Regions from separate parts of the Alicycliphilus sp. T452 genome, predicted to be linked through region 2. Evidence: predicted binding sites of a transcription regulator. Region 2 holds the regulator's gene; the other holds the start of a gene.

Region 1 (11,875 bases), on a different contig from region 2:
GCGCGCGAGCACAACCTGCCGGCCTACGTGATCTTCCACGACGCCACGCTGGCCGCGATCGCCGAGCGCAACCCGGCCACGCTGGATGACCTGCAGGGCATCAGCGGGATGGGGGCGAAGAAGCTCGAAGCCTATGGCGAGGATGTTGTGCGCGTGTGCCGGCAGTAGCCCTCAGAACGTGTTCATGATCTTTTCATGGTGTCCGTTGCCCCGCAAAGGCGGTGGATGCAAGGCGCAAACCGCAGCCGGGCTGGTGGCCCGGCGAGGATTTGCAACGCCGTAGACGCCGCCTTTGCGGGGCAACCCTGCGGGCAAGGCAGCAAAAGGCCGCACTCGTCGTTGCGCACCTTGTCCAGGCCGCCAGCATGGCCTGCGGCGCGCGCCTCGATTGCGGCCTTTTGCTGCCTTGCGGACACCATGAAAAGATCATGAACACGTTCTCAGGCGCGGCGCAGCGTAAAGGCGCCGGGCCAGCGCTGTGCGACGGCCTGCGGCGGGGCCCAGGCGGGCGTGCCATCCGTGCGGCATTCCTGCAGCGCCCAGTGCCGCACGCCCTCGGCCGCCAGGGCATCGGCAAGCTCCCGCAAATCATCCTCCCCGTACAGCCCCGCATGCCACGTGGTGCGGCATTCATGGGCCACGCCGCTGGCCAGCACGAGCCGCAGCGACTCCCACGCCTTCGCCCCGCTGCCCGGCGTGCGCGTGATCGCGTCGTAGCGGTGCAGCGGCGCCTTGACGTCCAGCCCCACCCAGTCGAGCAGCGGCAGCAGGGTGGCCAGCCGCTCGGGGTACATGCCGGCGGTGTGCAGCCCCGTGGCGAAGCCCAGCTCGCGCACGCGTGCCAGCGCATCGGGCAGGGCGGCCTGCAGCGTGGGCTCGCCGCCCGAGAACACCACGCCGTCGAGCAGGCCGCGCCGCGCGTACAGCAGCTGCTGCACGTCGGCCCAGGCGTGGGCCGTGGGCGTGGCGGCGTCGAGCAGCCCGGTGTTGTGGCAATAGCCGCAGCGCCAGGGGCAGCCCTGGCAGAACACCACGGCCGCGAGGCGGCCGGGGAAGTCGATGGTGGTGAGCGGCGTCAGGCCGCCGATGCGCAGCGCTTCAGCAGGCGTTGCTGCAGCCACGCGCGTGCTCGGAGAAGAACTGGCGCTCGTTGTGCTCGCCCTGCTTGCCCACGTTGAAGCTGGCCACGGGGCGGTGGTAGCCCATCACGCGGGTCCAGACCTCGCAGGGCTGGCGCTCGTCGTCGGTGAGCTGCACGGCGGCGAGGGCTGCTTGCTCGGTGGTGGAGAAATGGCTCATGGTGAACTCCTTCGGTGGTTGGAAACTACGGTTTCGATAGCTGCTCGCGCTGGATGGAAAAGCGCCGCAGGCCGTTTTGGCTTCAAGCCGCCAGGCGCCGACGCTTGGCCTCCAGGCGCTCCTCGTCGCACCGGGGGCAGAACTTGTGCTCGCCCGCCAGGTAGCCGTGCGTGGGGCAGATGGAGAAGGTGGGCGTGACGGTGATGTAGGGCAGGCGGAAGTTGGTCAGCGCGCGCTTGACCAGCTCGCGGCAGGCCGCGCTGCTGGAGATGCGTTCGCCCATGTAGAGGTGCAGCACGGTGCCGCCGGTGTACTTGCCCTGCAGCTGCTCCTGGCGCTGCAGCGCCTCGAACGGGTCGCTGGTGAAGCCCACGGGCAGCTGCGACGAGTTGGTGTAGTAGGGCTGCTCCGCCGTGCCCGCCTGCAGGATGACGGGCCAGCGCTTCCTGTCTTCCTTGGCGAAGCGGTAGGTCGTGCCCTCGGCCGGCGTGGCTTCCAGGTTGTAGAGGTGGCCGGTTTCCTCCTGGAATTCGGTCATGCGCGCGCGCACGTGGTCCAGCAGGCGCACGGCGAAGGCGTTGCCCCGTTCGCTGGTGATGTCGTGCGCGTCCGCCGTGAAGTTGCGGATCATCTCGTTGATGCCGTTCACGCCCAGCGTGCTGAAGTGGTTGCGCAACGTGCCGAGGTAGCGCTTGGTGTAGGGGAACAGGCCCTGGTCCATCAGGCGCTGGATCAGCTTGCGCTTGACCTCCAGGCTCTGCTTGCCGAGTTCGAGCAGGCGATCCAGGGCGGCGAACAGCCCCGCTTCGTCGCCCGCGTGCAGGTAGCCCAGCCGCGCGCAGTTCACGGTGACCACGCCCAGACTGCCCGTCTGCTCGGCGCTGCCGAACAGGCCGTTGCCGCGCTTCAAGAGTTCGCGCAAATCGAGCTGCAGGCGGCAGCACATGGAGCGCACCATGTTCGGCGAGAGCTCCGAGTTGATGAAGTTCTGGAAGTACGGCAGGCCGTACTTGGCCGTCATGTCGAACAGCGCGGCGGCGTTCTCGCTCTCCCACGGGAAGTCGGGCGTGATGTTGTAGGTGGGAATGGGGAAGGTGAACACGCGGCCCCTGGCGTCGCCCGTGGTCATCACGTCGATGTAGGCGCGGTTGATGAGGTCCATCTCGGCCTGCAGCGCGCCGTAGCTGAAGGGCATTTCCTCGCCGCTGATCACGGGCACCTGCTCGCGCAGGTCCTCGGGGCAGGTCCAGTCGAAGGTGAGGTTGGTGAACGGCGTCTGCGTGCCCCAGCGCGAGGGCACGTTGAGGTTGTAGACCAGCTCCTGGATGCACTGGCGCACGGCGGCGTAGTCCATCGCGTCCTTGCGCACGAAGGGCGCCATGTAGGTGTCGAACGAGGAGAACGCCTGCGCGCCCGCCCACTCGTTCTGCAGCGTGCCGAGGAAGTTCACGATCTGCCCCACGGCGGAGCTCATGTGCTTCGGGGGCCCCGCCTCCACCTTGCCCGGAACGCCGTTCAGGCCCTCGTGCAGCAGCGTGCGCAGCGACCAGCCCGCGCAGTAGCCGCTGAGCATGTCCAGGTCGTGGATGTGGATGTCGCCATTGCGGTGCGCCTCGCCGATCTCGGGCGCGTAGACGTGCGAGAGCCAGTAGTTGGCCGTGACCTTGCCGGCCACGTTGAGGATCAGACCGCCGAGCGAGTAGCCCTGGTTGGCGTTGGCGTTCACGCGCCAGTCGGCGCGCGTGAGGTATTCGTTGATGGAGCTTTCCACGTGCACCAGCGTCTGCCGGTCGGCGCGCAGCAGCGCGTGGCGCTGGCGGTGGGCCATGTAGGCGCGCGCGGTGGCGAGGTGGTTGGCGGCGATCAGCGTCTGCTCCACCACGTCCTGGACCTGCTCGATGGCGGGCGCCTCGCCGCGGAAGCGGTGGATGAGCACCTTGGTCGCCTGGGCGGTGAGCAGCTGCGCCTCGTCCTCGCCGAATTCGCCGGTGGCAGCGCCCGCGCGCGCGATGGCCGAGCGGATGCGTCCCGCGTCGAACGCGGCGCGCTCGCCGCTTCTCTGGATCACGTCGCGCGGCAGGGTGGCGGTGGAGGGGGTTGGTGACGTCATGGTTGTCCTGAAGCACTACATATGGTGTTCAGAGTAAATATAAAACGCTATATGTAGTTTGATGAGGCACAAGCATCGGCCTTGATGGTGGGCAAGGATGGGGCTTGCGCAGGTCCAGAGACCAGCGCCGCGTCGGGAGCAAGAGGGGAGGGGGGAGTCAGGCGCCGCGCTGCGGCAGGGCCTTGATGAATGTCTCGAAGGCGGCGGGCTCCAGGGGCCGGCTGTACCAATAGCCCTGGATTTCGTCGCAGCCGCAGTCGTGCAGCAGGGCGGCCTGCGCAGCCGTTTCCACGCCCTCTGCGATGGTCGTCAGGCGCAGGCTGTGCGCCATCCTGACGATGGCCGTCACGATGGCCATGTCGCTGGTTTCCTCGGCCAGCTCGCGCACGAAGGACTGGTCGATCTTGAGCTTGTCGATGGCGTAGCGCTTGAGGTAGCTCATGGACGAATAGCCGGTGCCGAAGTCGTCCAGGGCCACCTTGAAGCCCATGTCGTGCAGGCGCCGGATGGTGGTTTCGGCGAGCTCCAGGTTCTTCAGCGCCACGGCCTCCGTCAGTTCCACCTCGATGCGCTGCGGCGACACATCCACGCGCCGCAGGATGTGCAGCAATTCCTCGGCCAGCTGGGGACGGGCGAATTGCGCCGCCGACAGGTTCACCGCGACCACCAGCGGCGGCAGGCCGGCGGCGTCCCACGCGCGCAGCTGCCGCGCGGCCTGCTCCACGACCCAGAAGTCGATGGCCGTGATGGCGCCGCTTTGCTCCGCGATGGGAATGAACTCGGCCGGCGACACCAGTCCCCACTGGGGGTGGCGCCAGCGCAGCAGCGCCTCTGCGCCCACCAGCGCATCGCTGCCCAGCGCGCGCTGGGGCTGGTAGACCAGGAACAGCTCGCCCTTGTGCGCGGCGTCCTTGAGGCCGGCCGCCAGCTCCAGCGAGCGCTGCGTATGGGCCTGCATTTCCGGCGCGAAGAAGCGCAGCCCGTTGCGCCCGTCATCCTTGACCCGGTACATGGCAAGTTCGGCCGCCGCGGCCAGGGTGCTGGCCGTCCTGGCATCGTCGGGATACACGGCCACGCCTGCCGAGGCGCTCACCGACACGGGATGGCCCTGCGCGGAAGCGACGGCCTGCAGCCGCGTCAGGGCCTGTTGTGTCGTGAACGCCACGGATGCCTGGTCGGCCTGCGGCACGATGGCCACGAAGGAGTCGCCCGAGGGGCGGGCCAGCGCGCTCTGGGGGCCCAGGCTCGCGCGCAGGCGGTTGGCCATCTCCACCAGCAGCTCGTCTCCCGCCGCATGGCCGAGCGATTCGTTGATCAGCTTGAAGTTGTCCAGGTCGAACCACAGCATGGAAAGCCGTCCATGGCTGGCGTCGGCCCGCTCGATGGCCAGGGCCAGCTGTTCGTCGAAGGCCTTCTTGTTGAGCAGGCCGGTCAACGTGTCGAAGTTCGACAGGGCCCGGATGCGCTCCTCGGCTTCGCGCCGCTGGGTGATGTCCTCCTTGTGGGCGACGTAATGCGTCACCTGGCCCGAGAGGTCGCGGATCGGGTAGAAGGAAACGGCTTCGGTATAGATCTGGCCGTTCTTGCGCCGGTTGATGAGTTCGCCCTGCCAGGGCAGTCCCTGGGGCAGCTTGCGCCAAATGTCCTCATAAGTGGCGCGGGGCGTCAGCCCCGATTGCAGCACCCTGGGGTTGCGCCCCAGTATTTCCTGCGCGCTGTAGCCGCTGACCTCGCTGAAGGCGCGGTTGACGTACAGGACGTCGGCCTTCACGTCCGTGATGACCACCTGGTGCGGGCTCTGCTCCAGCGCTTCGGACAGGCGGTGGATGACGGCATCCTGCCGGCGCTGCACCACGCGCCTCCAGAGGGCATCGGCCAGGGCCTGCAGCGCCTGCGCATCCTGCTTGTCGTAGTCCTCGGCCTTGTTGGCCACGCCCAGCAGCATGCGTACCTGGCCGCCTTCCCGCACGGGCAGGCTCATCCACCGCAGCAGGGCGCCCTCGGGCCGCGGGTGCGATGCGGCCGTGACCTGGTTCAGGGTGACGGAGCGGCACTCGCGCAGCGCCTGCCGCCAGATGTCCGCCCGGGCCGGCATCGGCATCCCGCCATCGGGCGCCGCTCCCGCGGAGCGGGCCGCAAGCTCGGTGCTGTGGTCGTCGCGCACCAGGTGCAGGATGGCGAAGGGGCTGTCGGTGAGCTGCTCGGCGTGCCGGATGCCCCGTTGCAGGAGATCCGCCTCGGACTCCTGGCCATCGTTTTGCTGCAAGTCCAGCAAGGCCGCGTTCAGGCGCGCCTCGAACGCGATGCGCCGCTCGTCGTGCACCGTGGCGGTAATGTCGCGCACCAGCAACAGGTAGGTGTCCCTGCGCCCCGCGGGATCGGCCTTCTTGGCGATGGCCAGCTCGAAGTGATGCAGGCCCGCCGGCAGCGAAAGGCAGATGCGCTGGCCGCGGGCCATGCCGGCGCGCTGGGCCTCGGCCAGTGCCTGCATGCATACGGCGGCGGCCTCCGGGGGCAGGGTCTGGTCCAGCCTGTTTCCGAGCAACTGCTCGGCCGGTGCCACCAGCTTGCTGGCGTCGTTGGCGTGCACCGACAGGTAGACGCCCTGGCGGCTCATCTCGAACAGCATGTCGGGCAGCGTGTCCAGCGTGGCCCGGTGCCGGGCCTCGGACGCCTGCAGTTCCTGATAGGGGGTCTGCACCGCCTCCACGAACAGGCCCCGGTACAGGAAGGCATAGGCCATGATCTTGTAGATGTGCCCGGTCACGTTGTAGACGTCGGTGACGTTGGCATAGAGCGTGAAGAAGAACTCGCTCATCGCCATGGTGAATGCGGCCAGCGCCAGGCGCGCCAGGCCGGATTCGGAGCCGTGGCGCAGGCGCGCCAGGAATCCCGCGCCCGCGAGCACATAGGCGGCGATCAGGCCGTATTCAAAATGGATCTTGAAGTCCGTCAGGCCGACGTTCGGGATGTAGGTGGGCGGGATCCGCTGCGGGTGGAGCAGCACGACATAGTGCACCGCGCCCACGGCCAGCAGCACGAACAGCAGCCCCCAGTAGCGCGCGTTCTGGCCCAGCCGGTCGTTGCAGCACTGCGGCCAGAAGGCCGCGCACAGCATGGCCAGGGCCGCGAGGCAGTGCGCCGCCAGCCAGAAATGGATGGCCTTCTCGGCCCCGCTGGGGGTGATGAAGTCCGGCATGCCCTGGTAGGACAGGGTGTGGCTCATGTCCAGGATGGCCACCCCCAGCAGCCCCAGCCCCAGGATCAGGTCCCGCCCGTTGGCGCGGTATTTCTGCGTGGCCCAGGCAATGCCGAACACCATGGCCGCCATGGCGATGGCCAGCGTCTCCATGCCGGTGTGCAGCGGCAGGTAGCGCGCCATGCCCCGGGCAACGTCAGGCGCCGGGAATATCCGCACCAGCCACAGCCCGGCCAGCAAGCCGGCGAACCAGTAGGAAGATTTGCGCAGCTCCGTTCGGTGTGTGGGGTGCATCATCTTGAAAACAGACCTGTTGAATGAGTGCACGCCCCACAGTGATGCACGTCTTTCGCGAAGTGTACAAAAATGTTCTATTAAGTTTGTAATTGTAAAAACTAAACGTCTCATGGCGTCTTCCAGGCCTTTTCAATGGAGCAGGGCACGGGCGCGGCGCAGGGTGGAGCGGCGGCGCTCCGCCCTGGCCCGGAATGGCGCGATGAGCCAAAAAAAAGCCGGCGCGATGCCGGCTGAAAAGCAAGTCCCCCAGAGGTCTTGCCGATGGAGTCATTTATGGCTGAAGCGACCTATGGTACAGCGCTTGTAGCTATGAAAAAAGATGGTTTTCCTCAGTGTGCCGCGAGTGCCTCCTCGGCCTCGATGCGCGGGTAGAACTCGCGGTTTTCGCGCTGCATGCGCTCGTAGACACGGCGCAGTACGTCGTTGGCTTCGCGGCGGAAGGCCTGGGCATTGCCGCGCACGCTCTCGGCGGTGTTCCAGTGCCGCGCAAAGGCCATGAAGGCCGTGGCGATGGAGCCCATGTCGTGCTGGAAGCGCTGGCTCAGGCGCGCCAGCTCGGGGTTGCCGGACTGGCTCAGCGCCGGGTACAGCAGGCGGTCTTCCACCGCCAGGTGCAGCTTGATGGTGGAGCTGATCGCCACGATGCCGCGTGCGATCGCCGCGGCGTTGTCCTCCACGCCGGCGTGGGTGAGCCGGCGCAGCCGGTCGATCTGCTCCAGGATGTCCACGTGGTCATGCTTGAAACGGTCGATGTTCATGGCGGTCTGCTCCTTTGTCGTCGTTTGCGGCGGGCGTGGCGCCGGGATGGCGCCACGCCCCGGGGGGGACGCGCCTCAGCGGCGCGCGCCAGCCAGGACGCCGGTGCTGGGCGCGGCCGGTGCGCGGGCGCCGAACAGCACGGCGCTCACCACCTGCCAGCTCACGCACAGGGCGCCGGTGATGAACACCAGGTCGCCGAAGGTGCGCACCCAGCGCAGGGTTTCCAGGAAGGGCTGCTGCATGAATTCCTCGCTGCGGGCGTACCACAGGCCGTGGGTCACGCTGGCGTGGAACTGGAACAGGCCGATCGGCAGCAGGCTGGTGGCGATCATCAGCACCAGGCCGGCGTTGAGCCACCAGAAGCCGGTCTTCATCAGGCGCTCGTTGAACTGCATCTGCGGGCGCACGTAGCGCAGCACCAGCAGCGTGAAGCCCAGTGCCAGGAAGCCGTAGACACCGAACAGGGCGGCGTGGGCGTGCACCGGCGTGGTGTTCAGGCCCTGGATGTAGTACAGCGAGATCGGCGGGTTGATCATGAAGCCGAACACGCCCGCGCCCAGCATGTTCCAGAAGGCCACGGCCACGAAGCACATCAGCGGCCAGCGCAGCTTGGCCATCCACGGGGTCTTGTGCTGCAGGCGCCAGTGTTCCCAGGCCTCGTGGCCCAGCACCACCAGCGGCACCACTTCCAGCGCGCTGAAGGATGCGCCCACGGCCATCACGGGAGTGGTGGTGCCGGCGAAGTACAGGTGGTGGAAGGTGCCGGGCACGCCGCCCAGCATGAACAGGGATGCCGAAGCCAGGCTGGCGGCCGTGGCCATGCGGTAGGACACCAGGCCCAGGGTCGAGAAGATGAAGGCCAGCGCCGTGGTTGCGAAGACCTCGAAGAAGCCCTCCACCCACAGGTGCACCACCCACCAGCGCCAGTACTCCATCACCGAGATGTGGGTACGCTCGCCGTAGAACAGGCCGGTGCCGTAGAACAGGCCGATGCACACCACCGAGGATGTCAGCAGGGCCAGCAGGTTCTTGTCCTGGCCGTTGGGGGCCAGCAGGGCGGGGAAGATGGCGCGCGCCATCAGCACCAGCCAGAAGGCGATGCCGGCGAACTTGCCGATCTGCCACAGGCGGCCCAGGTCCACGTATTCATAGCCCTGGTGGCCGAGCCAGAAGTTCCACTCCTGCGGCATGATGTGGGCGATGGTCAGGTAGTTGCCGATGAACGAGCCCACGCAGACCACCACCAGCGCCCAGAACAGCACGTCCACGCCGAGCTTCTGGTACTTGGGGTCCTTGCCGCCGTTGATCACGGGGGCCAGGAACAGGCCCGCGGCCAGGAAGCCCGTGGCGATCCAGAACAGGGCCGCCTGCAGGTGCCAGGTGCGCACCAGGGCGTAGGGGAACCACCTGGAGACGTCGATGCCGTAGAAGGTCTGGCCTTCCACCGTGTAGTGGGCCGTGAAGCCGCCCAGGAACACCTGGGCGCAGAACAGCGCCACCACCAGGAACAGGTACTTGCCCAGGGCGCGCTGCGAGGGCGTCAGGGCCACGCGCGACAGCGGGTCGTGGGCCGGGGGGACGGGGTCCTGCTCGTCATGCTTGCGCAGGAAGGCCCAGCCCCACACGAGGAAGCCCACGCCGGCCATCATCACCACCACGCTCATCACCGACCAGACCATGTTCTCGCCCGTGGGCTGGTTGCCGATCAGGGGCTCGTGCGGCCAGTTGTTGGTGTAGGTGGCGCCGTTGCCGCCGCCCACGTCGGCGGGGCGCTCGGTGGCGGCGGCCCAGGCGGTCCAGAAGAAGAAGCCTGCCATCTGCGCTCGGCGCTCGGCGCTCGGCAGGGTGTTTTCCTTCATGGCGAAATGCTCGCGCGACTTGTGCAGCGACTGGTCGTCGCCGAACAGCTTGTCGTAGTACTGGGCCGTCGCGGCAATGGCCTGGGCACGCAGCGGCGTGATCACCGCGGTGTCCGTGGCCAGGTCATAGGTGTTGGTGCGGTACTCGGTCTTGAGCCGGTCGCGCAGCACGGCCTGCTGGCCCGCGTCCAGGTCGGCAAAGGGCTTGCCGTAGTCCTTCTGCGCGGCCAGGTCCAGCCAGGCCGTCAGCTCGCGGTGCAGCCAGTCGGCCGTCCAGTCCGGGGCCTGGTAGGCGCCGTGGCCCAGGATCGAGCCCAGCTGCATCCCGCCCACGGACTGCCAAGCGGTCTGGCCGTCCAGAATGCTGTCCTTGGTGTAGAGTGGCTTGTCGCTGCCCTGCACCAGCACCTTGCCCGGAATCGGCGGCGCGGTGCGATAAACCTCGGCACCGTAGTAGCCCAATAGGCTGAAGGTGACGATCAACACGCCTATGAGCGTGTACCAATACTTGGCGTATTTCCCCATGCAGGGCCTCCATCGTTTCACTATGAACGCCACCCTTTATGCAAGGTCGATGCCAGCTTTGTGCACTGCGGAAAATCAAGGGTTTACACGGTGCAAGGTAAAATTAACCAACATCAATTATGGTTAAATTCACCCTTATAGGGTTGTTATGACCGCGAAAGACGCTGAAATCACCACTGCCCTGCTGGGCATATGCGCCGACCTGGGTGCCGAGCTGCCCCAGGCCGTCCGCCTGCAGCGCCTGGTGGACGTGCTGCGCGCCCAGTTCCGCTGCGGCGCGGTGGCCCTGCTGCGCCTGGAGGACGAGCGCCTGCGCCCCCTGGCCGTCACCGGCCTGGTCAGCGACACCCTGGGGCGGCGCTTCCTGATGGGCCAGCATCCGCGGCTCGCGGCCATCCTGGCGCGCCGGGACGTGACCTGCTTCGAGCACGACAGCCAGCTGCCCGACCCCTACGACGGCCTGCTCGACACCCTGGTGGGCGAACCCCTGCCCGTGCACGATTGCATGGGCGTGGCCCTGCACGTGGAAGGCCGGCCCTGGGGCGTGCTCACGCTCGATGCGCTGGCCACCGGCACCTTCGGCCCGGCGGCGCGCCAGCGCCTGGCGCACAGCCTGCCCCTGGTCGAGGCGGTGGTGCGCGTGGCGCGGCTGGAGCAGGAACTGCGCACCCTGCGCATGGCGGCCACGGACCCCGGCGAGGGCGACGCGGCCCTGGCCTCGGCCGAGCGCGGCGGCGCGGGCGAGCTGGAGATCGTGGGCGAGAGCGCGGCGCTCAAGCGCCTGCTGCACGAGCTGGGCGTGGTCGCCACGTCCGACCTGCCCGTGCTGCTGCTGGGCGAGACCGGGGTGGGCAAGGAGCTGTTCGCGCGCCTGCTGCACCACCAGTCGGCGCGGCGCAACCACCCCCTGGTGCACGTCAACTGCGCGGCCCTGCCCGAGTCGCTGGCCGAGAGCGAACTCTTCGGCCACGTGCGCGGCGCCTTCTCGGGCGCGGTGAGCGACCGGCCCGGCCGCTTCGAGGCCGCCGAGGGCGGCACCCTGTTCCTGGACGAGGTGGGCGAGCTGCCCCTGTCCGTGCAGGCCAAGCTGCTGCGCACGCTGCAGAACGGCGAGATCCAGCGCCTGGGCGCAGACCGCCCCCGGCGCGTGAACGTGCGCGTGATCGCCGCCACCAACCGCAACCTGCGCGAGCAGGTGGCCAGCGGCGCCTTCCGCGCCGACCTGTACCACCGCCTGTCGGTCTATCCCGTGCCCATACCGCCGCTGCGCGAGCGCGGCAACGACGTGCTGGTGCTGGCCGGGCGCTTCCTGGAGCGCAACCGGGCCCGACTGGGCCTGCGCAGCCTGCGCCTGTCGCCCGATGCCCAGGCAGCGCTGCGCCGCTACCGCTGGCCCGGCAACGTGCGCGAGCTCGAGCACGTCATCAGCCGCGCCGCCCTGAAGGCCCTGAGCCGCGGCGCGGACCGCAACACCATCGTCACGCTGGAGGAAGGCCTGCTCGACCTCGACGCGCTCGACATGCCCGCCGCCGACGGCGGCGGCACCCGCGCCGCCGCCAGCCCCGCCGCGGCCGCCAGCGCCGCCGCCGAGGTCGCCGCCGGCACCCTGCGCGAAGCCATCGATGCCTGCCAGCGCCAGGCCGTCACCGCGGCCCTGGACCGCCACCAGGGCAACTGGGCCCAGGCCGCGCGCGCGCTGGACGTGGATGCGAGCAACCTGCACAAGCTGGCGCGCCGGCTCGGGCTCAAGGGCTGATTCCATTCCTCAACCAACCGATTACTTCGTCGGCTTCGCTGGCCGTACGGGTTGTACTGCCTGCACTTCGC
Region 2 (11,875 bases):
CGAGCGAGGCGCCTGCCATGACCAGCGACACCATGACCACGCGCCACACGAACAGGCCCGAGAGCAGCGATTCGCGCGGGTCGCGCGGCGGGCGGAGCATCACGTCGCTCTCGGTCGGCTCGAAGGCCAGCGCCACGCCCAGCGTGCCCGAGGTGACGAGGTTGATCCACAGCACCTGCGCGGCGGTGAGGGGCAGCTGCAGCGCGAACGCGATGGCGAAGAACACCACGAGCGCCTCGCCGCCGTTGGTGGGCAGCATGAACAGGATGAACTTGCGCACGTTGTCGTAGACGCCGCGGCCCTCGCGCACGGCCGCGCCCAGGGTGGCGAAGTTGTCGTCGGCCAGCACCATCGCGGCGGCGTCCTTGGCGGCCTCGGTGCCGTTCCTGCCCATGGCCACGCCCACGTCGGCGCGCTTCAAGGCCGGGGCGTCGTTCACGCCGTCGCCCGTCATGGCGACGACCTCGCCGCGCGCCTGCAGGGCCTGCACGAGGCGGATCTTGTGCTCGGGGCTGGCGCGGGCGAACACGTCCACGCTGTCCACCACCTCGCGCAGCGCGTCATCATTGAGGAGTTCGATCTCGGCGCCCGTGAGCGCGGGGCGCCCCAGGCCGATGCCCAGCTGCGCGCCGATGGCGCGCGCCGTCTCGCCGTGGTCGCCGGTGATCATCTTCACGCGCACGCCCGCCGCGTGGCATTCGGCCACGGCGGCCATGGCCTCGGGGCGCGGCGGGTCCATGCTGCCCAGGATGCCCAGCAGGGTGAAGCCGCCTTCCATGTCGTCCCACGAGAGCGCGTGCTGCTGCGCGGGCACGCGCTTGGCGGCGATGGCCAGCACGCGCAGGGCGCGCGCGGCGCAGTCGTTGGCGGCGCGGCGCCAGTAGTCGTGGTCGAGCGGCGCGCTGCCCTGCTCGCCGTGCTGCAGGGCGCTTTGCGCGCCGCACATGTCGAGCACCCGCTCGGGCGCGCCCTTGACCAGGATGAGCGCGTGGCCCGCGTGGTCGTGGTGCAGCGTGGCCATGAAGCGGTGCTCGGACTCGAACGGGATCGCGTCGATGCGCGGCAGCGCGGCGTGCGTGGCGGCGCCATGAAGCCCCGCCTTGAGGGCGAAGGCGAGCAGCGCGCCCTCGGTCGGGTCGCCCGTGAGCGTCCAGCCCTCGGCGCCGTGGTTCAGCGCGGAGTCGTTGCACAGCAGCGCCACGCGGGCCATGCACTGCAGCACGGGGTCGTCGGCGGGCGACGCGTTCATGCCGCCGACCTGGAAGCCGCCCTGCGGCGCGTAGCCGCTGCCCGTCACCTCGTACACGCGGTCGGCCGTCACCGCGCGCTGCACCGTCATCTCGTTGCAGGTGAGAGTGCCGGTCTTGTCCGAGCAGATCACCGTGACCGAGCCCAGCGTCTCCACCGCCGGCAGGTGCCGGATGATGGCGCGGTGGTGCGCCATGCGGCGCACGCCGAGGGCCAGCGTGATGGTCATGATGGCGGGCAGCCCCTCGGGAATGGCCGATGCGGCGAGCGCCACGGCCATCATGAACATGTCGGAGGGCGCCTGCCCGCGCCAGAGCACGCCGATGACGAAGGTGACGACCACGAACAGCAGGATGGCCGCCGCCAGCCAGCGGCTGAAGCGCGCGATCTGGCGCAAAAGCGGCGTGGTGCCCGGCTCCACCTGCGCCAGCAGCGCGCTGATGCGCCCCAGCTCGGTGCGCGCGCCCGTGGCGGCCACCGCGCCCACGGCCGTGCCCGCGGCCACCAGCGTGCCCGAATAGAGCATGCCGCGGCGGTCGCCCAGCGGCGCGTCCTCGGCCACTGCGGCCTCGCTCTTGTCGCTGGGCACCGATTCGCCCGTGAGCACCGCCTCGTCGGCGCGCAGGCTCCTGGCCGAGAGGATGCGCAGGTCGGCCGGCACCTTGTCGCCCGAGGCGAGCAGCACGATGTCGCCCGGCACGAGCTGCTCGGCCGCGACCAGCTGCCGCTCGCCCCCGCGCAGCACCGTGGCCTGCGGCGAGAGCATGCGCCGGATCGCGTCGAGCGCCGACTCGGCCTTGCCCTCCTGCACGAAGCCGAGGACGGCGTTGATGACCACCGCGCCCAGCAGCACGCCGGTGTCGATCCAGTGGCCCAGCGCGCCGGTGATGGCGGCCGAGGCCAGCATCACGTAGATCAGCATGTTGTGGAACTGCGCCAGCAGCCGCCGCCATGCGGGCCGGCGCGGCGGCGCGGGCAGACGGTTGGGGCCGTGCTGGGCCAGGCGGCGGGTGGCCTCGGCGTGGGGCAGGCCGTACTGCACGTCGGTGGCCAGGCGTTCGGCAATGGCGCTGGCGGGCAGGGCATGCCAGGGGGTGTCGTGGTGTTCTGTGGGCGTCGTCGTCGGCATGCAGGAGCGCGTGCCCGGCGCTGCGCTGCGCACGCCGGGCCACGCGGATGGTGGAAGAGCGGTGCGGTCCAGTCTAGGGCGCGGGCATGCGCGGCGCGGCAATGCCCCAGGGCGCAGGGCGGGAAACCGCCGCTACCGGAAGGCGGATACTATTGAATGAATAGCTGCCAGCGCTTGTTGGATAAGCGCTGCAGCCTGTTTTGATTCATATCAAAAAATCGCGCAATGCATGCAGCGTCTCGTCCGGCGCCTCGCTCATCTGGTGGTGCCCCACGGGCAGCTGCGCGACCTGCACCTGCCTGCCCGCGGCGCGCGCGGCCTGGATCAGGCCCTGCGCGGCCTTCGGGTGCGTCATCTGGTCCAGCGTGCCCACCACGAACAGCACCGGGCATTGGATGGCCGCGATGGCCTGCTCGCCGCCCGCATAGCTGTCGCAGGCCACGAAGCCGCGGTGGAACACGTTGACCTGCGGGTTGCTGCGCAGCACGCGCCGGCCCAGGGCCATGCCCGCGCCATAGACCCAGAAGCCCGCCCCCAGCGGCGGGGCGAGGGTGCTGCGCGAGAACGTGTTGACCATGTGCAGCGCCTTCTCGGGCTCGTGCAGCGAGGTCTCGATGAGCGCCGGCGAGACCTTCATCGGGTAGGCCGTGCCCACCAGTGCCAGGTGGCTCGCGCGCGCGCCCAGGCGGGCGGCGGCCTCCAGCGCGATCAGCGAGCCCCAGCTGTGGCCCACCAGCGCCGCCCGCTGGATGCCCAGCGTGTCGAGCAGGGCGACGATGAAGCCGGCCGCCTGCTCCACGCTGGCGGGTGCCTCGCCCGCGCTCTTGCTGTGGCCGGGCAGGTCCACGGCCAGCACGTTCCAGCCGTGGTGGGCCAGGTAGCGGCTTTGCAGCGCCCAGACGCTGTGGTCGTTGAGTACGCCGTGGATGAAGACCACCGTAGGCCTGCCCGGCTCCAGGGGCTTGCCGCCGGTGTAGCAGTAGGCCTGCGCGCCGTTGACGTCGACGTACATCACGCCCCCGCTTTTTCTGCGGCCTTGAGCGCGCGCTGCAGGTCGTCGATCAGGTCGCCGGCGTCCTCCAGGCCGATCGACAGGCGTATCGTGCCCTGGCCTATGCCCGCGGCGGCCAGCGCTTCGTCGTCCAGGCGGTGGTGCGTGGTGCTGGCCGGGTGGATCACCAGGCTGCGGCAGTCGCCCACGTTGGCCAGGTGGCTGAAGAGCTTGAGCGCCTCGATGAACTTCTTGCCCTGCCCGCGGCTGCCCTTGAGGTCGAAGCTGAACACCGAGCCCGCGCCGCGTGGCAGCAGCCGCTGCGCGAGCTGGTGGCTGGGGTGCGATTCGAGCAGCGGGTGGCCCACGCGCGCCACGAACGGGTGGCTGGCCAGGAACTGCACCACGCGCTCGGTGTTGCGCATGTGGCGTTCCATGCGCAGCGGCAGGGTCTCTATGCCCTGCAGGATCAGCCAGGCCGTGTGCGGGCTCATGCAGGCGCCGAAGTCGCGCAGGCCCTCGCGGCGCGCGCGCAGCAGGAAGGCGCCCACGGTGCTCTCCTCGGCGAACACCATGCCGTGGAAACCGTCGTAGGCCTGGGTCAGTTCGGGAAAGCGCCCCGAGGCCTCCCAGTCGAAGCTGCCGCCATCGACCAGCACGCCGCCGATCACCGTGCCGTGGCCCGAGAGGAACTTGGTGGCCGAGTGGTAGACCAGGTCCGCGCCATGCTCCAGGGGCCGGATGAGCCAGGGCGAGGTGAGGGTGGAATCGACCAGCAGCGGGACGCCGGCTTCGTGGGCGATCTGCGACACGGCGGGAATGTCCAGCACCTCCAGCCCGGGGTTGCCCACGGTCTCGCCGAAGAAGAGGCGCGTGTTGGGCCGCACGGCGGCGCGCCAGCCGGCGAGGTCGCCGGGCTTGACGAAGCTGGTCTCTATGCCGAAGCGCCGCAGCGTGTAGTTGAGCAGGTTCTGCGACCCGCCGTAGAGGGCCGTGCTGGCCACGATGTGCCCGCCCGCGCCCATCAGCGTGCAGACTGCCAGATGCAGCGCCGCCTGGCCGCTGGCCGTGGCGATCGCGCCCACGCCGCCTTCGAGCGCGGCCACGCGCTGCTCCAGCACGGCGTTGGTGGGGTTGCTGATGCGGCTGTACACATGGCCGGGGCGCTCCATGTTGAACAGGGCGGCGGCATGGTCGCTCGACTCGAAGACGAACGAGGTCGTCAGGTGGATGGGTACGGCGCGCGCGCCCGTGGCGGGATCGGGCCGCGCGCCCGCATGCAGCGCGAGTGTGTCGAAGCCGGGGTCGGAGTATCCGGGCATCCATATCTCCAAAGTGGTGAATCTGCGCGCCATTGTGGGCTATATTTCCCGGCGGATAGGGCTGCACGCAGCGCCTGCAGAACCATTCGGAGATATCCCATGAAAGTCAGCGACATCCTGCGCCTCAAAGGCAACACCCTCTACACCGTGCACCCCGACGAGCCGCTCATCCGCGCGGTGCAGACCATGGCCGAGAGGGACATAGGCTCGCTGGTGGTCATGGAGCACGGCGACCTGGTGGGCATGCTGACCTTCCGCGAACTGATCCAGGTGCTGGTGAAGAACGACGGCGCCGTGGGCACGATGCTGGTGCGCACGGCGATGGACGACGCGCCGCTGACCTGCACGCTGGAGACCGACATGGACGAGGTGCGCCGCATGATGCTGGGCCAGCACGCGCGCTACATGCCGGTGATGGACAAGCGCATGCTCATGGGCGTGGTGAGCTTCTACGACGTGGCCAAGGCCGTGGTGGACAGCCAGAACTTCGAGAACAAGCTGCTCAAGGCCTACATCCGCGACTGGCCGCAGGAAGAATCGCCCCCCGCGAATTGACTTTTATGCCCAATTGGCTCCCGGTGCTTGTGTGGCGGGCGCCGGCAGCTACTTCTTTCATAGCCGCAACCGCTCTGGGATAATCACGCCCCTATGAGCGGCAACACACTTGGCACCCTTTTCTGCGTCACCAACTTCGGTGAGTCCCACGGCCCGGCGATCGGCTGCGTGATCGACGGCTGCCCGCCCGGCATGGCGCTTTGCGAGGCCGACATCCAGGCCGACCTGGACCGGCGCCGCCCGGGCACCAGCCGCCACGTCACGCAGCGCAACGAGCCCGACGCGGTGGAGATCCTCTCGGGCGTCTACGAGGGCAGGACCACCGGCACGCCGATCGCGCTCCTGATCCGCAACCAGGACCAGCGCAGCAAGGACTACGGCGACATCGCCCAGAGCTTCCGCCCGGGCCATGCCGACTACGCCTACTGGCACAAGTACGGCCTGCGCGACCCGCGCGGCGGCGGGCGCTCGTCCGCGCGCCTGACGGCGCCCACCGTGGCGGCCGGCGCCGTGGCCAAGAAGTGGCTGGCCGAGAAGTACGGCACGCGTTTTCGCGCCTGCATGACGCAGCTGGGCGAGCTGCCCATCCCGTTCGAGGGCTGGGACCATGTGCCCAACAACCCGTTCTTCGCCCCCGTGGCCGACGTGCAGGCCTACGAGGACTACATGGATGCGCTGCGCAAGAGCGGCGACTCGTGCGGCGCGCGCATCCGCGTGCAGGCCACGGGTGTGCCCGTGGGCCTGGGCGAGCCGCTCTACGACAAGCTCGACGCGGACATCGCCCACGCGATGATGGGCCTGAACGCCGTCAAGGGCGTGGAGATCGGCGCGGGCTTCGCCAGCGTGGCCCAGCGCGGCACCACGCACGGCGACTCGCTCACGCCCCAGGGCTTTGCCGGCAACAACGCGGGCGGGGTGCTGGGCGGCATCAGCACGGGGCAGGACATCGAGGTGTCGATCGCCATCAAGCCCACCAGCTCCATCATCAGCCCGCGCGAGTCCGTGGACATTCACGGCCAGAGCATCCAGGTGATCACCAAGGGCCGCCACGACCCCTGCGTGGGCATACGCGCCGCCCCGATCGCCGAGGCGCTCCTGGCGCTGGTGCTCATGGACCACGCGCTGCGCCAGCGCGCGCAGTGCGGCGACGTGCGGCAGGCGGTGCCGCCCATTCCTGCCAGTATTTGAACGAAAAACGGCTCCAGCGCTTGATGGGTAAGCGCTGGCAGCTATCTAAAGAATAGCGTCTTTACTTGCGCACTTCGTCGACGAGCGCGCGGAACTCGTCGATATCCTCGAAGCTGCGGTACACGCTGGCGTAGCGTATGTAGGCCACCTTGTCGAGCTTCTTGAGCTCGCGCATGACCAGTTCACCGATGCGGCTGGAGATCACCTCGCGCTGGCCCAGGTGCAGCAGCTTCTCTTCGATGCGCTCGATGGCCGAATCGATCTGCACCGTGCTCACCGGGCGCTTGCGCAGCGCCAGCTTGAAGGAGCCGAGCAGCTTGTGGCGGTCGTATTCGACGCGGCGGCCGTCCTTCTTGACGACGGCGGGGAAATTGACTTCCGGCCGCTCATAGGTGGTGAAGCGCTTTTCGCAGGCGCCGCACTGGCGCCTGCGGCGGATGCAGTCCCCGTCCTCGGACACCCGGGTCTCGATGACCTGGGTGTCCTGGTGGCTGCAGAAGGGGCACTTCATCGCGGCAGCGCCTGCGCTCGCGCGATCAGCGGTAGACCGGGAAGCGGCTGGTCAGCGCGTTGACCTTGGCGCGCACGGCGGCCAGGTGCGCCTCGTCGTCGGGGTTCTCCAGCACATCGGCCAGCAGGTTGGCGGTGAGCCGCGTTTCCTCTTCCTTGAAGCCGCGCGTGGTGATTGCGGGCGTGCCCACGCGGATGCCGCTGGTCACCATGGGCTTCTCGGGGTCGTTGGGGATGGCGTTCTTGTTGATGGTGATGTGGGCCTTGCCCAGCGCCGCCTCGGCGGCCTTGCCGGTGATGCCCTTGGCGCGCAGGTCCACCAGCATCACGTGGCTCTCGGTGCGGCCGCTCACGATGCGCAGGCCGCGCTGGGTCAGCGTCTCGGCGAACACCTTGGCGTTCTTCGCCACCTGCTGCTGGTAGGCCTTGAACTCGGGCGACAGCGCCTCCTTGAAGGCCACGGCCTTGGCGGCGATCACGTGCTCCAGCGGGCCGCCCTGCAGGCCGGGGAAGATCGCGGAGTTGATGGCCTTCTCGTGCTCGGCCTTCATCAGGATGATGCCGCCGCGCGGGCCGCGCAGGCTCTTGTGCGTGGTGGATGTCACCACGTCGGCATGCGGCACGGGGTTGGGGTACTCGCCCGCGACCACCAGGCCCGCGTAGTGGGCGATGTCCACCCAGAAGATGGCGCCGACTTCCTTCGCCACGCGCGCCATGCGCTCGAAGTCGATGCGCAGCGCGTAGGCCGATGCGCCGCCGATGATGAGCTTGGGTTTGTGCTCGCGGGCCTTGGCCTCGAACGCGTCGTAGTCGATCTCTTCCTTCTCATCGAGGCCGTAGGAGACCACGTTGAACCACTTGCCGCTCATGTTCAGCGCCATGCCGTGCGTCAGGTGGCCGCCCTCGGCCAGGCTCATGCCCAGGATGGTGTCGCCGGGCTTGAGGAAGGCCATCAGCACGGCCTGGTTGGCCTGCGAGCCCGAGTTGGGCTGCACGTTGGCGGCCTCGGCGCCGAAGAGCTGCTTGATGCGGTCGATGGCCAGCTGCTCGATCACGTCCACGTTCTCGCAGCCGCCGTAGTAGCGCTTGCCCGGGTAGCCCTCGGCGTACTTGTTGGTCAGCTGCGAACCCTGCGCGGCCATGACGGCGGGAGAGGCGTAGTTCTCGCTGGCAATCAGCTCGATGTGCTCTTCCTGGCGGCGGTTCTCGGCCTGGATGGCGGCCCACACCTCGGGATCGGTTTGTTCGACAAGAATAGTGCGTTGATACATGGCAGTCCTATGAACTCTCAGTGTCCCTTGGCAATCAAGGGCTGCCCAGGCGAACGACGGATCGCTGCGGGGCTTGGCTGCTCATCCGCGCGGCACGCTCCCCAGTGGTTTGCAGAAAAACAGGGCTTTCTGCCGGTCTCCACGTCAGCGGCGGGGCCCGGGGGCCTTGCGCGCCTATCGCCAGTTGCGTACCCCGCTAGTGTAGCTGACGGCGCCCGTCTCCCACGGCGCCGGCGCGGCCTCAGAGGCCGCCGTCGAGCAGGGCCACTTTCTCGCCCGCGGGCTGCGCTGCCGGCGCGGCCTCGGGCGCCGCCGGGGCCTTGGTGGAGAGCACCGGCTTGGCGGTCCTGCGCTCGCCCGCCACCTGGCGCAGGCGGAAATGCTCGGCCAGCACCTTGGCCGCGTAACCGCCGTCGTCCGGGAGGTTGGCGGCACCCACGTAGTAGCGCAGGCCGCCTTCGAGCGAGCCCGCGCGCGCTATGCACTCCTGCAGCACCTTCACGCCCACGCGCAGGTTGGCCACGGGGTCGAACGCGGCGAACTGGCCTCCGAAACCCTCGTACTTGTCGGTGTGCACGCGGGTCATCACCTGCATCAGGCCCTGCGCGCCGACGGCGCTTTGCGCGAACGGGTTGAAACTCGACTCCACGGCGATGATGGCCAGGATCAGCGTGGGATCGAGCTTGGTGCGCGCGCCGATGTCGTAGGCCTCGGTCACCAGGGCCGCCAGGGGTTCGGGCGCCACGCGGTATTTCTTGCTGAGCCAATAGGCCACGGCCGCCTGCTCGCGCGGCAGCTCGCTGGGGTTGAGGGCCATGGCGCGGTCGCTTGCGGCCGGCTCCAGCGGGAAGCCGTCCTCCGCGACCTGGCGCGCATGCAGCCAGCCGCGCAGCTCGTCTTCGCCTATTTGGCGCAGGTCCGGGCGCGCCGTCAGCGTGACGGCCGCGAAGACGACTGCCAGCCCGAGCAGGGCGAAGCCGTTGTGTGTCACTTCAAGAAGACCATTGACCACATCGGCGGCAACTGTGCGCACGCCGGCAATGATTTTTCCTGACGCTGTCATAGCTTTTCCTTTCTGAGTCGAGTCCCGGAAGGCGCAGCGCCTGCAGGGGCGCTTGGGTGGACTCGGTCTTGCCAGGCCTTCTGCCTGGGCTGGTATGCCGTCCAGTCCGTGCCATGACCGGCCATGCCATGGGAACTTGCGGACTGTCTTAGCCGGTGCCGAAGGGCAGCAGCTAGGGTTATTACGGATCTGCGTTTTGAAGGCTGGCGGATTCTAGGAGGTCACTAAATGCATAGTCAACACTAATAAACATTATTTTTATATAAAAAAATAATTACAATACTGTTTGTGAACGCAGAAATTGGCACTTCGACCGCAGTGGAGGGGCTGTAGTCGAATGCAGCAGGCGCCGCGAAATGAAACTTGCAATCGATGCGCTGCTGCCATTGACGAAAGCTGTTGGAGAGTGCGCGGAGATTTGCTACCTTTGAGGCGCCTGAGCGATTCAGGCATCCGCCGGAAGAGGCGAAACCATCTGGATGGAAGGCACGCAGTGCCGCATCAAGCAACAGGTCACTCGCTTCCAAGGCAAACCCAGGAGGCAATACCTTGCCTCCTGCACCGGGGACGATCCTCTCCGCGGTGCAAACGATGGCAAAAGACCGTTGCGTCTGCCGTCAAGCCCGGTGCACGGAAAGACTCCGTCCACCGGGCTTTCTTTTTGCACTTATTTACACTGACACGTGGACGTTCACTGATTCAATAGCGTCCGAAGCTGAACTGAGCGGGTATCGCGTGTCGCAAGTCATACAAACTATCAAAAGCCATCGGTGGGCCCGGCGGGCGGCGTGGTTCCTGGCCTGTCTGCTGGGGCTCTGGCTGCTGGCCTGGCTCGTCGTTCCGCCCATCGCGCGCTCGCAGATCGAGCGGCATGCTTCGGAGGCCCTGGGGCGCAAGGTGACGGTCTCCAAGGTGGAGTTCCTGCCATGGACGCTGGAGGCCACGGTCCATGGGCTGTCCGTTGCCTCCGGGGATGGCAAGGCTCCCCAGATCCAGGTAGCGCGTATCTATATAGATGCGGAGCTGCAGTCGCTGTGGCGGCTCGCGCCGGTGATCGATGCGGTGCAGGTGGACGAGCCGGTGATCCACGTCACGCAGACCGCTCCCGGACACTACGACTTCGACGACGTGCTGAACCGCCTTGCCCAGCAGCCGAAGACCCAGGACGGCGAGGCACGGCCGCCGCGCTTTGCGCTCTACAACCTCGCGCTGCGCGGCGGGGCCCTGGATTTCGACGACCGGACGGTGGGCAAGGTCCACACGCTGCGCGGGCTCCGCATCGATGTACCGTTCCTGAGCAATTTCTCTGCGGACCGCGAGGTCAAGGTCACGCCCAGGCTGGCCTTCGAGCTGAACGGCAGCGCCTTCGACACCGCCGCCCGGACGACCCCGTTCGCCCAGAACCGGCAGACCGAGGTCAACCTGCACGTCGATGGCTTCGACCTCGGGCCCTTCAGCGGCTACATGCCGAGCCGTGTGCCGGTGCGGCTCCAAGCCGGGGTGCTCGACGCCGACCTGAAGCTGGGCTTCGAGCAGGACGACGCCACGCCGCGGCTCACGATCAGCGGGGGTGTCCGGCTGCATGGCGTCCGGACCACCGATGCGGCGGGCGAGCCCCTGCTGGACTTCGATGCGCTGCAGGTGGCGCTCAAGGATGTGCGGCCGCTGCAGCGCATCGTGGACATCGACGCCATCGACTGGCATGGCGTCCATGTGCATCTGCGCAGGGATGCGGCGGGTGCCGTGGCGCTTCCCGGGCTGGCGCAGCCGGCCGATGGCGCGGACGCCGCGGCCAAGCCCGCGCCGGCGCCGCAGGACGCCGCATGGCAGGTGCGGCTTGGGCGGGCGGGGCTGCACGACGGCGTCGTCGACTGGACCGACGCCAGCCTGCCGGGCGGCAAGGCCGCGTGGAAGGCGGACAACCTGCAGGCCGAGGCCTGGGCGATTGCGCTGCCGTTCCAGCAGCCGCTGCAGTTCCGCCTGAGCACGCAGTTGTCCGGCGGGGCTGCCAAGGGCGATGCGGCGCGGCTTGCGGTGCAGGGGCAGGCCACGGACGTGCAGGCGCAGGCCGCGGTTTCCGTTCGCGGGCTTTCCATGGCCATGGCGGCGCCGTATCTGGCGGGGGTGCTCAAGCCCTCGCTGGCGGGCATGCTCGATGCAGACCTGGGGCTGGCCAGGAACGGCGATGCCATGGCCGCCAAGGTGGCCACGCTGTCCCTGGGCAAGCTGGCGCTCGATTGCGCGGCGGCGGAGAAGAAATGCCGCACCCTGCGCACCGCCGGGATCGCGGATGCCGCCAAGACCTCGCTGGCCGAGGCCGGGCGCCTGGAGGTGAGCGATGCCCTGGTGCAGTTGCCGCAGCGCAGCGTGACGCTGGGCCGGGTACTCGTGAAGCAGCCCCGCGTCCTGGTCTCGCGTGCAGCCAAGGGCGGCTGGATGTTCGAGGAGTGGCTGCCGGACGCGTCCGAGGCCGCCTCCAAGGGCAAGCCGGCCGCGGCGGCGCCGGCCCCCTGGAAGCTGAAGCTGGCGGCCCTGGAGGTCGAAGGCGCCAGCCTGGCCTTCCGCGACGACGCGGCAGCCAGGCCGGTGGCGCTCAAT

Evidence for each region. The regulator NrdR, encoded in region 2, represses ribonucleotide reductase genes. The targets are predictions, from matches to a motif close to CACNANATNTNGTG.
Region 1: ACX12L_RS08435 (ribonucleoside triphosphate reductase) is a predicted target of NrdR. The motif match lies at 3,423-3,436, and genes of this name have one in related genera.

The regions. Positions count from the first base shown of each region.
Region 1 covers NZ_JBTNEH010000007.1:100,757-112,631, reverse strand. Annotated here, with positions in the region: gene recQ (DNA helicase RecQ) at 1-168, shown strand, start outside; gene ACX12L_RS08445 (anaerobic ribonucleoside-triphosphate reductase activating protein) at 441-1,121, opposite strand; gene nrdD (anaerobic ribonucleoside-triphosphate reductase) at 1,099-1,299, opposite strand; gene ACX12L_RS08435 (ribonucleoside triphosphate reductase) at 1,382-3,409, opposite strand; gene ACX12L_RS08430 (bifunctional diguanylate cyclase/phosphodiesterase) at 3,567-6,905, opposite strand; gene ACX12L_RS08425 (hemerythrin domain-containing protein) at 7,235-7,663, opposite strand; gene ACX12L_RS08420 (nitric-oxide reductase large subunit) at 7,739-10,048, opposite strand; gene norR (nitric oxide reductase transcriptional regulator NorR) at 10,197-11,804, shown strand.
Region 2 covers NZ_JBTNEH010000019.1:29,355-41,229, reverse strand. Annotated here, with positions in the region: gene ACX12L_RS16470 (cation-transporting P-type ATPase) at 1-2,377, opposite strand, end outside; gene ACX12L_RS16465 (alpha/beta fold hydrolase) at 2,583-3,389, opposite strand; gene ACX12L_RS16460 (O-acetylhomoserine aminocarboxypropyltransferase) at 3,389-4,690, opposite strand; gene ACX12L_RS16455 (CBS domain-containing protein) at 4,790-5,245, shown strand; gene aroC (chorismate synthase) at 5,339-6,433, shown strand; gene nrdR (transcriptional regulator NrdR) at 6,495-6,944, opposite strand; gene glyA (serine hydroxymethyltransferase) at 6,970-8,214, opposite strand; ZMP/ZTP riboswitch at 8,251-8,412, opposite strand; gene ACX12L_RS16435 (lytic transglycosylase domain-containing protein) at 8,456-9,277, opposite strand; gene ACX12L_RS16430 (hypothetical protein) at 9,520-9,804, opposite strand; gene ACX12L_RS16425 (DUF748 domain-containing protein) at 9,998-11,875, shown strand, end outside.